DNA from 2 places in the Mesorhizobium sp. M0037 genome. Region 1 is predicted to be linked to the other one. Evidence: predicted binding sites of a transcription regulator. Region 1 holds the regulator's gene; the other holds the start of a gene.

Region 1 (5,949 bases):
GCGCCTCCAAGATGCAGATGGTGTTCCACCACATCCTGCCGCTTGCCGCCCCAGGCATCCTTACCGGCACCATCATCGGCCTGGCGCGTGCGCTCGGCGAGACAGCACCGCTGCTCTTGATCGGCATGGTCGCTTTCGTCACCGATTATCCGGCGACGCCTTTCGATCCGGCGACCGCGCTGCCGGTGCAGATCTATATGTGGGCAAACGAGGCTGAGCGCGCTTTTGTCGAGCGCATGTCCGGCGCCATCATCATCCTGCTCGTCTTCCTCATGGCCATGAACATCACCGCGATCGTGCTCCGGCGCCGCTTCGAGCGGCGCTGGTAGAAAAAAGGCAATTTGGTATGAACATCATGACCGAACAGTCCCTTGAGAATGCAGTGGGCGACAAAATGAACGCCAAGTCGAACGAAGTCATCAAGATGCGCGGCGACAAGGTCGGCGTCTTCTACGGCGAGAAGCAGGCGTTGTTCGACGTCAATCTCGACGTGCGTCAGAACCAGGTGACGGCGCTGATCGGCCCGTCCGGCTGCGGCAAGTCGACCTTCCTGCGCTGCCTCAACCGCATGAACGACACCATCGATTCGGCGCGGGTGACCGGCAAGATCACGCTCGATGAAGACGACATCTACGACAAGAACATCGATGTCGTCGAACTGCGCGCCCGCGTCGGCATGGTGTTCCAGAAACCCAATCCGTTCCCGAAGTCGATCTACGAGAACGTCGCCTACGGCCCGCGCATCCATGGGCTGGCCAAGCGCAAGTCCGACATGGACCAGATCGTCGAGCAGAGCCTGAAGAAGGCGGCGATCTGGAACGAGGTCAAGGACCGCCTGCAGGAGCCCGGCACCGGCCTGTCCGGCGGCCAGCAGCAGCGCCTGTGCATCGCGCGCGCCATCGCCGTGTCGCCGGAAGTGATCCTGATGGATGAGCCCTGCTCGGCGCTTGATCCGATCGCCACCGCCCGTGTCGAGGAGCTGATCGACGAACTGCGCCAGAACTACACGATCGTCATCGTCACCCACTCGATGCAGCAGGCGGCGCGCGTGTCGCAGCGTACAGCGATGTTCCATCTCGGCTATCTCGTCGAGGAGGGCGCCACCGACAAGATGTTCACCAACCCCGACGACAAGCGCACCCAGGACTACATTACCGGCCGCTTCGGCTGAGCCGTCCGGCGGGTGAATTTTCAGGCACGAGGACCAAGATCATGGGTGAACATACCGTCGCCTCCTTCGATGAAGAGCTCGGGCAGATCAGCAAGCTGATCCGCGACATGGGCGATCTGGCAGGCTCGATGGTCAGCGGCTCGACCAGGGCGCTGCTCAATTCGGACAATGCGCTGGCACAGCGTGTCGTGTCCGACGACGCCATCATGGATGCGCGCCAGCGCGAACTGGACGACCGCGCCATCACGCTGATCGCCAAGCGCCAGCCGATGGCCAACGATCTGCGCGCCGTGGTCGGCTCGATCCGCATGGCGGGCGACCTCGAGCGCATCGGCGACCTCGCCAAGAACATCGCCAAACGCGTCGGCACCGTGGGCTTGAGCGTCACGCCGCGCGACCTCTCGCACTCCATCGACGCCATGGCGCAACTGGTGCTGATCCAGGTGCAAGGCGTCGTCGAGGAATATGCCGCCACCGATGCGGCAGCGCTTGCAAAACTCAGGAATGACGACGAGCGCATCGACGTCAAATACACGTCCGTGTTTCGTGAGCTCTTGACCTACATGATGGAAGACCCTCGCAACATCACCGCCTGCACGCATCTCTTGTTCTGCGCCAAGAATCTTGAGCGCATCGGCGATCATGTCACCAACATCGCCGAAAATGCGTATTATGTGCTGACCGGCCAGCAATTGCCCGCCAATCGTCCGAAGCAGGACGAGACGGCGATGGCCACGCCGGCCTGATGAGGGTGAACTGCCTATGATCGCGCCACGCATCATGGTCGTGGAGGACGAGGAGCCACTAGGCGTGCTCCTCCGCTACAACCTCGAATCCGAAGGCTATCAGGTCGAGGTGGTGACACGCGGCGACGAGGCCGAGATCCGCCTGCAGGAAAACGTGCCCGATCTCCTGGTGCTCGACTGGATGGTGCCGGCTGTTTCCGGCATCGAGCTCTGCCGGCGGCTTAGAGTGCGGCCCGAAACCGAGCGGCTGCCGATCATCATGCTGACCGCGCGCGGTGAGGAAAGCGACCGCGTGCGCGGCCTGTCCACCGGTGCCGACGACTATCTGGTCAAGCCATTCTCGACGCCGGAGTTCATGGCGCGCGTGAAAGCGCTGCTGCGCCGCGCCAAGCCGGAAGTGCTGTCGAGCGTGCTCAAGGTCGGCGACATCGTGCTCGATCGAGAATCGCACCGGGTCTACCGCAAGAAGAGCGAGATCAGGCTCGGACCGACCGAGTTCCGGCTGCTCGAATTCATGATGCGCCATCCCGGCCGCGTGTTCTCGCGCAGCCAACTGCTCGACAATGTCTGGGGCGAGACGATCTATATAGACGAGCGAACCGTCGACGTGCATGTCGGGCGGCTGCGCAAGGCCGTCAACAACGGCCGCATGCCGGATGTCATCCGTACCATTCGCGGCGCCGGCTACGCTATCAGGGAAGACTAGGATGCTGCGCGTCGCGCCGTTGCCGGCCATTCAGGCGACATGCTTGCCGGATTTCGCCTGAATGCCCGGCGCGAAAATCTCCTGGTCGACGAAGCCGAGCGCGCGCATGGCGCAGCCTTCGCGGATCAGCGGCAGCTCGTTGGGCTCGGTGTCGAAGGAGATCGATTTCGAGTGCTGGCCGCCGGCGGTCTGGGCGATCGCTTCGCGCAATGCCGGTTCGATCAGGTCGAAGGCGGCGGCGCTGACGCCGACCATGGCGACGGGTGCCGGATCGATCAGAGCAAACAGGCTGCCGAGGCCGAAGCCGAGCGCCTCACCGGCCCTGCGATAGGCTTCGCGCTCCGGGCCATCGGTTTCGCGGGCGCGCGCGGCGAGTGCGCGCATATCAGCGTCGCCGATATCGACCGGCTCGGCATCCTCGCCCATCATTTTGGCGCTGCGCCAGATGGCGTAGTTTCCGGCATAGGCCTCGACGCAGCCGCGCCGCCCGCAGCGGCAGAGCGCGCCGCCCGGACGGTGGATCATGTGGCCGAACTCGCCGCCCGAGGAATGGGTGCCGGTGAACAGTTCGCCTTTCAGCACCAGTCCCATGCCGATGCCGTGCGACAAGAGGATGGCGATAAAGTTGTCGCGGTAGCGCTCGGGCTGGCGCCATTGCAGCGCCACCGCCATCATATTGCAGTCGTTCTCCATGGTGGCCGGAATGCCGAATTCCACTTCCAACATGTCGGCGAAGGCAATGTCGGTCAGTGGCGTGATTGGCGACCACAGCATGGCGCGCGCCTGCGAATCGGTGATGCCCTGGATGCCCATGGCAATGCGGGCGATGCTCTGGACATCGAGGTCGGGATCCTCAAGCCGCCGCCGGACGATTGCTACGCATTCGCCAATCAGCTCGTCGCACGGCTTGGTCAGCGTGTCCAGCCGGCGCTGTTCCTCGGCGACGACGTGGCCGGCATAGTCGATGACGGTGACGGACAGGAAATTGAGCGACAGCACGACGGTCATCACCGCCGCCGCTTCCGGGTTGAGGCCAAGGCCGACCTGCGGCCGGCCGCGTCTCAGTGCGCCTGTCTCGCCAGGTTTGCCTTCAATCAGGACGCCTTCTTGAATCAGATCAGACGAGATTGCCGATATGGTCGAGTGGCTGAGGCCGGTGGTCGCCGCAATCTCGGTCCGCGACGGCTGGCCGGCCCGGCGCACGGCCGAAATCACCATGGCACGGTTGCGACGGCGCAGATCGTCGTGGCGGATTCCAACCGACATTTGTTTCCTCCCGGCCTCCTCGCGCCTCATGATAGTGAAGGCGTTCGACGGCACCAGCCAAATATTGGCAGACGCCGGCAGCCCTGTCATTGTTTATTGCGGACCTCGAAAAAATTCGGCAAGGCCATCAGAATCCATCAGAATCGATGTTGACAGCGCCTTATCATTGAACCAGTATTTTTTCGAGGCTCGAAAAAATAGGGCCTCTGTGTGCCGGCCCTCGGGCCAGTTTTGTCGCGCCGCACCCGGCGCAGGGAGGATTATGATGAACAGATTTGCAGCCGCCATGCTGGCGGGTGTCGCCATGTCGCTGGCGCTGATGTCGGTCGCGCAGGCGAAGGACAAGGTCATCGGCGTGTCGTGGTCGAACTTCCAGGAAGAGCGCTGGAAGACCGACGAGGCGGCGATGAAAACGGCGATCGAGGCTGCCGGCGACAAGTACATTTCCGCCGACGCGCAGTCCAATCCCGGCAAGCAGCTGACCGACGTCGAAAGCCTGATCTCGCAGGGCGCCAACTCGCTGATCATCCTGGCGCAGGACGCCTCGGCCATCGGCCCGGCGGTGCAGAAGGCGCTGGACGAAGGCATTCCGGTCGTCGGCTATGACCGCCTGATCGAGAACAAGGACGTCTTCTACCTGACCTTCGACAACAAGGAAGTCGGCCGCATGCAGGCCCGCGAAGTGTTCAAGGCGAAGCCCGAAGGCAACTATGTCTTCATCAAGGGCTCGGGCTCGGATCCGAATGCCGATTTCCTGTTCTCGGGCTCGATGGAAGTGCTCAAGGAAGCCATCGACTCGGGCAAGATCAAGAATGTCGGCGAGGCCTATACCGATGGCTGGCTGCCGGCCAATGCCCAGAAGAACATGGAACAGTTCCTGACCGCCAATGACAACAAGGTCGATGCCGTGGTTGCGGCCAATGACGGCACCGCCGGCGGCGTTGTCGCCGCGCTGACGGCGCAGGGCCTTGCCGGAACGGTTCCGGTCTCGGGCCAGGACGGCGACCATGCCGCTCTGAACCGCATCGCGCTCGGCACGCAGACGGTGTCGGTGTGGAAGGACGCGCGCGAACTCGGCAAGAACGCCGCCGAGATCGCCTCGCAGCTTGCCGATGGCAAGAAGACGGGCGACATTGCCGGCGCCAAGGACTTCACCACGCCTGGCGGCAACACCGTCAAGTCGCTGTTCCTGACCCCCGTCGCGATCACCAAGGACAACCTCAACGTCGTCATCGACGCCGGCTGGATCAAGAAGGACGAAGTCTGCACCGGCGTCGCCGCCGGCAGCGTCGCGGCTTGCAACTGATCTCGACGACTTGAAGAAATTAGGCGGCCCGGGGGGGGCCCCCGCGGGGGCGTTTTCTCTACGAGAATTGTGTGTTTCCGCCATCGGCGGCAAACTTCTAGGCTGTGGTCCGGCATCCGCGCCAGACGGCAAGCCGCTGGAGGACATCATGACCGACACGACCTCAAATCCGCAGGCCGATACGGCACGAGCGTCTGAACTCGGCGCGGTCGCCCGGTTCCTGAAAGCGACCGAGCTCGACACGCGCATGCTCGGCATGGTCGGCGCGCTGCTGGTCATCTGGGTCGGCATACATATCCTGTCGGGTGGGCTTTTCCTGACGCCGCGCAATCTTTGGAACCTGTCGGTGCAGACGTCCTCGGTCGCGATCATGGCGACCGGCATGGTACTGGTCATCGTCATGCGCAACATCGACCTTTCGGTGGGCTCCGTCGAAGGCGTGATCGGCATGATCATGGGCGTGGCACAGGCCGAATTCCTGATTCGCGTCATCGGCTTCCAGCTTGGAAACCCCTGGCTCTGGATCGTCGCGCTTGCCGCCGGCGTGGTGCTTGGTCTGCTGATCGGCGCGTTCCAGGGCTTCATCATCGCCTATATGCAGGTTCCGGCCTTCATCGTGACGCTTGGTGGCCTGCTGGTCTGGCGTGGCATGGCATGGCTCATCACCAGCGGGCGCACGGTCGCGCCACTCGACGCCACCTTCCAGCTGATGGGCGGCGGACCACGCGGCTCGATTGGCGCCGCTGCCAGCTGG
Region 2 (5,949 bases), on a different contig from region 1:
CCAGTCCGCTGCCGGACGGGCGCACCGTGATACAATTCCTGTACCATGACCTGCCGGCGTCAAAACGATCGTGGTGGCTGATCGTCGAAAAGCAGGGCGAGGTCGATCTTTGCTGGTACGATCCGGGCTTCGACGTCGATCTCTACGTCTCGACCGATCTGTGCACCATGACCTCGATCTGGATGGGGCTGACGACAGTTCACAAGGAACGCGACAAGATCAGCCTGACCGGCGATCTCGACGTCGCCGGCAAGATGCAGATCTGGCTTGGGCTCAGCCCGTTTGCGGTGATGCCGAAGCGCGTGGCGGCTTGAGGTCCCTGCGCATTCCACAGATCGGCTTGCCTCTAAAAATACTAGTTGCAAGATGCAATCAGCTTGAATACTGATTGCAAATTACAACTGGTTATTGAAGGGAGTCTCCATGTCCATACTTCGCGTCAATGCCTTCACCTTGTCGTTCGACGGTTTCGGCGCCGGTCCTGACCAGGACCTCAAAAATCCGCTTGGGGTTGGCGGCGAAGATTTGCACAAATGGATGACCGGCACCCGCACCTTCCAGGAGATGGTCGGCAAGAATGGCGGCAGCACCGATGTGGACGACCGGTTCACCGTCCGCAGCTTCGACAATGTCGGCGCCTGGATCCTCGGCCGCAACATGTTCGGCCCTATCCGCGGCCAATGGCCGGACGAGAGCTGGAAAGGCTGGTGGGGTGACAACCCGCCTTATCATGTGCCGACCTTCGTGCTGACCCATCACAAGCGCGACCCCATTGTGATGGAAGGCGGCACCATTTTCCACTTCGTCACCGGCGGCATCCACGCCGCGCTCGAACAAGCAAAGGCTGCGGCCGGCGGCAAGGATGTCCGCGTCGGCGGCGGCGTTTCCACCATCCGGCAATATCTACAAGAGAAGCTCATCGACGAGTTGCATCTGGCGGTGTCGCCGGTGTTGCTCGGGAGGGGCGAGAGCCTGTTTGCCGGGCTGGATATGCTGAAGCTGGGTTACCAGTGCACCGAGCAGGTGGCGACAGCGCTCGCCACGCATGTGACGATCAAGCGGGTGTAGTGGCGAAGTGAAGGCGCAGGCTTCTTTCTCCCCGTTTTGCGGGGAGAAATGCCCGGCAGGCAATGAGGGGCAGCGCTGCTTTTGGAGGTTAGCAGCGTCCGACGGCTGTGAATTCGTCGATGCCGGCGCTGCCCTCATCCGCCCTTCAGGCACCTTCTCCCCATGAAACGGGGAGAAGGAAAAGTGCTCAATACTTCTCCGGCACGTAAAGCTCGCGCGGCAGGACCTGGCGCTCGTACTCCGGATTGAACACCCGCTCTGGCAGCGTGATCTCTTCGTGCGGCACCTCCTCGTAGGGCAGTTGCTTGAGCAGGTGATCGATGCAGTTCAGCCGCGCCCGCTTCTTGTCGTTGCCTTCGACGATGTACCACGGTGCCTCTGGGATGTTGGTGCGGGCAAACGTCTCTTCCTTGGCCTTGGTGTACTGCTCCCAGCGCACGCGCGACTGCAGGTCCATCGGCGACAGCTTCCACTGCTTCATCGGATCGTGGATGCGCATCATGAAGCGCATCTGCTGTTCCTCGTCGGTGATCGAGAACCAGTATTTGACCAGCGTGACGCCGGAGCGGACCAGCATGCGCTCGAACTCCGGCACATCGCGGAAGAACTCTTCGACCTGATCGGGTTCGGCAAAGCCCATCACCCGCTCGACGCCGGAGCGGTTGTACCAGGAGCGGTCGAACAGCACGATCTCGCCGCCGGCCGGCAGATGCGGCACGTAGCGCTGGAAATACCATTGTGACTTTTCGCGCTCGGTCGGCGCCGGCAGCGCCACGACGCGGCAGATGCGCGGGTTGAGGCGCTGGGTGATTCGCTTGATGACGCCGCCCTTGCCGGCGGAATCACGGCCCTCGAAAACCACCACCAGCTTCTTCTTGTGGTAGGCAACCCAGGACTGCAGCTTGATCAGTTCCGACTGCAAGCCGATCAGGTCGCGGAAATACTGCATGCGATCGATCGACGGCGGATGCGCGTTCTTGTAGATCTTGGCGATCTCCAACGACAGCGCCGGCTCCGAGATTTCCAGCTCATAGTCCTCGTCGAGCGTGTCGGCGAGTTCGGCTTCCAGCCAATCCCTGGCCGCAGAATTCTGCTTTAGTTCATTCATTTCCACTGCTCCGCTTGCCGGCTGACATGAAACCCTGAGCCGACTTGATATAGGCCGGCAATGACGGTTTTATTGCAAGCCGCCGGCCAGCCGGTCTTCACTGCAAAGCAGCGAGGCATTGCCGATCCAGCGCCCTGGCATGGCGACAAGCCGCTCAAATTGTCCTACAAATAGCGGACCCGTTCGGGCTTCCCCGCCCTTTCCTGCTAAAACCGCCTCCCCACCAAAACTACGAGGATCAGACATGGAATACCGCACGCTTGGCCGTTCCGGCTTGAAAGTTTCGGCGCTGACCTTGGGAACCATGACCTTCGGCGGCAGCGGGCCGTTCGCTGCCGTCGGCAATTCCGATCTCGCGGAGGCCTCGCGCATCATCGACACTTGCATCGATGCCGGCATCAATCTCATCGACACCGCCAATGTCTATTCCAACGGTCTGTCGGAAGAGATCATCGGCGAGGCGCTCGGCGGCAAGCGCAAGAACGACGTGCTGATCGCCTCCAAAGCGCGCATGCGGATCGGCAAGGGCCCCAATGACGAAGGCCTGTCGCGCCATCATCTGATCCGCGAATGCGAGAAGAGCCTGAAGCGCCTCAGGACCGATGTCATCGACATCTATTTCCTGCACGAATGGGACGGCGCGACGCCGCTCGAGGAAACCATCTCCGCGCTCGACACGCTGGTTGCCCAGGGCAAGATCCGCTATGTCGGCTGCTCCAACTATTCCGGCTGGCAGGTCATGAAGGCGCTCGGCATCAGCGACAGCCAGCACCAGCCGCGTTTCGTCACCCAGCAGATCCACTACACGCTGGAAGCACGCGAGGCCGAGTATGAGCTCTTGCCGATCTCGGTCGACCAGGGCCTTGGCGTGCTGGTGTGGAGCCCGCTCGCCGGCGGCCTGCTGTCGGGCAAATACCGCCGCGACAGTCCGACGGCGCGCCAGATCGGCGGCTGGTCGGAACCGCCGATCCGCGACGAGGGCCGGCTGTGGCGGATCGTCGACGTGCTGGTCGACATCGGCGCCACTCGCGGCGTCTCGGCGGCCCAGGTGGCGCTGGCCTGGCTGCTTGGCCGGCCGGCCGTCAGTTCGCTGGTGATTGGCGCACGCAACGAGGCCCAGTTGAAAGAAAATCTCGCCGCGGCAAGCCTGACGCTGTCCTTTGATGAACGCCAGCGTCTCGATGCCGTCAGCCGGCCGCCGGTGCTCTATCCCTACTGGCACCAGCAGTTTACGGCGAAGGACCGCTTCGGCCCGGCCGATCTGGTTATGGACCGCAGCGTCATCTGACTTAAGGGCGCCGGAAGCCGCTAGCCCGCGATAAACCGCCAGACCTGCGGATCGGGCTCGATCTGGCCGCTGAGCACGAAATATTTGTAGAGCACGAGCAGGCAGATCGCCTGCTCGGCCCGCTCGTCGGCGAATTTGCGGCAATAGGCGTTGGCCGCCGCAACGATGCGCTGGGCCTCGGCCGGATGCTGCTCGAGATGATGCACCCGCTCGGCCAGATCGCTGAAGTCGGGCGCCAGCGGCACATAATGGACATCGGGCTCGAGCTGCCCCTCGGCGAACCAGGTCTCGTAAGTCGGCGGCGGCATCAGGCAGAGCGAGTTCGAGCTCATGATCCATTTCAGATTGGTCGCGACATCATTGCCTTCGAGCGAGATGATGTAGCGGTAGCGGCGCTGCTGATCGATGCTGAGATAGGGCTTGCGGTATTCCGCAGGTGCTGTCGCCCTCGGCGTGCCGACATCGCAGAACGGCAGATTGCGGGCTGCGTCCAGCAACAGCGTGCGGATCGGATTGTTGAGTTCGCCGCGCCAAACGACGAGCGGATGCTTGTCGGCGAAGGCGACATCGTCGGCCGGCATGTAGAAATGACGGAACTTGTTCAGCTTGAATAGGACGCCGTTGCCGTTGTCGCCGGCTATCGGCCGGTCCTTGACGATCGACGGCATCTTCGGCACTTCGATGACGTCGCCGAATTCCAGGTCGATGCGCAGACCTGGGTCGAAATAACGGGTGAACTCCTTCAGATCGTAATAGTACATGCTGCGGTCCGACGGCAGCCGGCTGACCGGCACGGCCTCGGGGCTGGGGCTAAAAGGCTCCCGCAGCGTGTTGTAGTAATTGAGCCGCTGGCGGACCGATGCGTCGGAAAGCCTGGCCTGATCGAGCAGCCGGCCGAGCCGGCGCCGGAAAAGAACCGGCGGCGCGATGTCGCGCATGGCGTTGCGCGCATAGTAGATCAGCTTCTGTGCGTTTCTTTGAAGCGTGGCCATCGGTCGTTTGATTCGAAATCGGTCGGCGGCGGCTCCAGCAACTGTCCCGCAGCCTTTTCTAAACCATTGTGTTCGCCATCACGCAAGTCCAGAACCGCTGGCATCTGCCCTCGCGGCGCTGTTGTGTTTGCCGGCCAATGCTTCTAGGCAGGATCAGGCACAGCGAAAGGAAACGATATGGCTCGACCACCGAATTACGGTCAGGAACGCAAAGAGCGCGACCGGCAGAAGGCCGCCAAGAAGGCGGAGAAGCTCGCCGCCAAGGTCGCGGCCAAGGAGCGCGCCGAGCCTGAGAACGAGGCAAGTTCGAAAACCGACACCGAGACAGAAAAATAGGCAAGACAGGATCACCGGCCCACGAAACGGGCCGGATCCTGGCAAAATGCCGGTCTGATCAGGCCGATGTGATCAGGCCGGGGCCTTGTCGCTGACGAAGACGTTGACCTCGCGCGCGGCGGCGATGAAGGCGCGTCTTGCTATCATCGCCGGCTTGTCGCCGGCCAGCGCGTCATGGCAGGCCTGCAGCGCTTCGCGGTGCTTGGGGCTGCGCTTGCCGGGCCAGCTGTTGAGCAGGTAATCGGAAGCCTCGCGCACCGTACGCAAGAGCTGAGTGCTTCCCTCCGTGCCCGACTTAACGGTCACGGGTGTTTCAAATCGGTTGTTTTCCATGGCCGCCTCTTACGCCATCGGCGTCCGCGAAGCGAGGCCGAAAGCGGATCGCGACGGCGTTCTTTCGTTTTCGTGACCAGTATCAAGCGGCGACGACGGCAAAACCCCTGGCGCGCAGGCCGCGCCGGTCATTGTGCAACGACGTCACCAGGCGGGCGCGGCTGCCGGCGATATGGGCGGAAAGTCGCGCCGCCGCCGCATCGGCATCGCCGGCCCGCACCGCTGCCAGAATGGCGTGATGCTCGCTCCAGGCGCGGCCAAGGGCCGCCTCGTCGCGCACCTCCAGCCAGCGCGCCCGCGACAGGCGCGTCATGGCATCGCGCACGGCCCGGAACAGGAACTCGTTGCCGGAGAGCCGCGCCAGTTCGATATGGAAATCCATGCCGACGCGGTGCCATTCCTCGCGCGGCGTGGCAGTGTCGCAGGAGTCCAGCATCGCCTCGATGACATCGGCTGCGCTCCTGTCGGCCAGCGCCGAAGTCAGCCTGACCGCCGCGACCTCGACGGCTTCGCGGTACACCGCGATCTGTTCCAGTTCGGCAAGGTTGATCGGCGACACGGTCCAACCGCGCCCGTCGCGGCAGATCAGCCCTTCCGTCTCCAGCCGCAGCAAGGCTGCCCTGACCGGCGTGCGCGAGGCGCCGAAGCGGCTCTCGATCCAGCGCTCCGTCAGCCGCTCGCCAGGACCGATCTCGAGGCCAAGGATCATCTCGCGAAGCGCTTTTTCGACGATCTGCATCTGCGACATAGTTGCTTCCATTGCTGGCGATCGGCCTTGCCCGTTGGTCTTGCCGATCACATTGAGAGCGCCTGATTGACAGCAG

What was found. Region 1 encodes PhoB, which activates phosphate uptake and scavenging genes when phosphate is short. Its sites were predicted from a motif close to TGTCATNNANCTGTCAT; they were not measured.
Region 2: a site for PhoB is predicted at 2,237-2,253, ahead of ppk2 (polyphosphate kinase 2). Genes of this name have one in related genera too.

The regions. Positions count from the first base shown of each region.
Region 1 covers NZ_JAMYVB010000013.1:13,251-19,199, forward strand. Annotated here, with positions in the region: gene pstA (phosphate ABC transporter permease PstA) at 1-329, shown strand, start outside; gene pstB (phosphate ABC transporter ATP-binding protein PstB) at 347-1,171, shown strand; gene phoU (phosphate signaling complex protein PhoU) at 1,213-1,917, shown strand; gene phoB (phosphate regulon transcriptional regulator PhoB) at 1,934-2,623, shown strand; gene NKJ78_RS19655 (ROK family protein) at 2,654-3,889, opposite strand; gene xylF (D-xylose ABC transporter substrate-binding protein) at 4,155-5,195, shown strand; gene NKJ78_RS19665 (sugar ABC transporter permease) at 5,344-5,949, shown strand, end outside.
Region 2 covers NZ_JAMYVB010000001.1:315,872-321,820, reverse strand. Annotated here, with positions in the region: gene NKJ78_RS01620 (winged helix-turn-helix transcriptional regulator) at 1-314, shown strand, start outside; gene NKJ78_RS01615 (dihydrofolate reductase family protein) at 424-1,068, shown strand; gene ppk2 (polyphosphate kinase 2) at 1,256-2,176, opposite strand; gene NKJ78_RS01605 (aldo/keto reductase) at 2,421-3,464, shown strand; gene NKJ78_RS01600 (glycosyl transferase family 90) at 3,485-4,456, opposite strand; gene NKJ78_RS01595 (hypothetical protein) at 4,634-4,792, shown strand; gene NKJ78_RS01590 (DUF982 domain-containing protein) at 4,865-5,098, opposite strand; gene NKJ78_RS01585 (GntR family transcriptional regulator) at 5,208-5,873, opposite strand.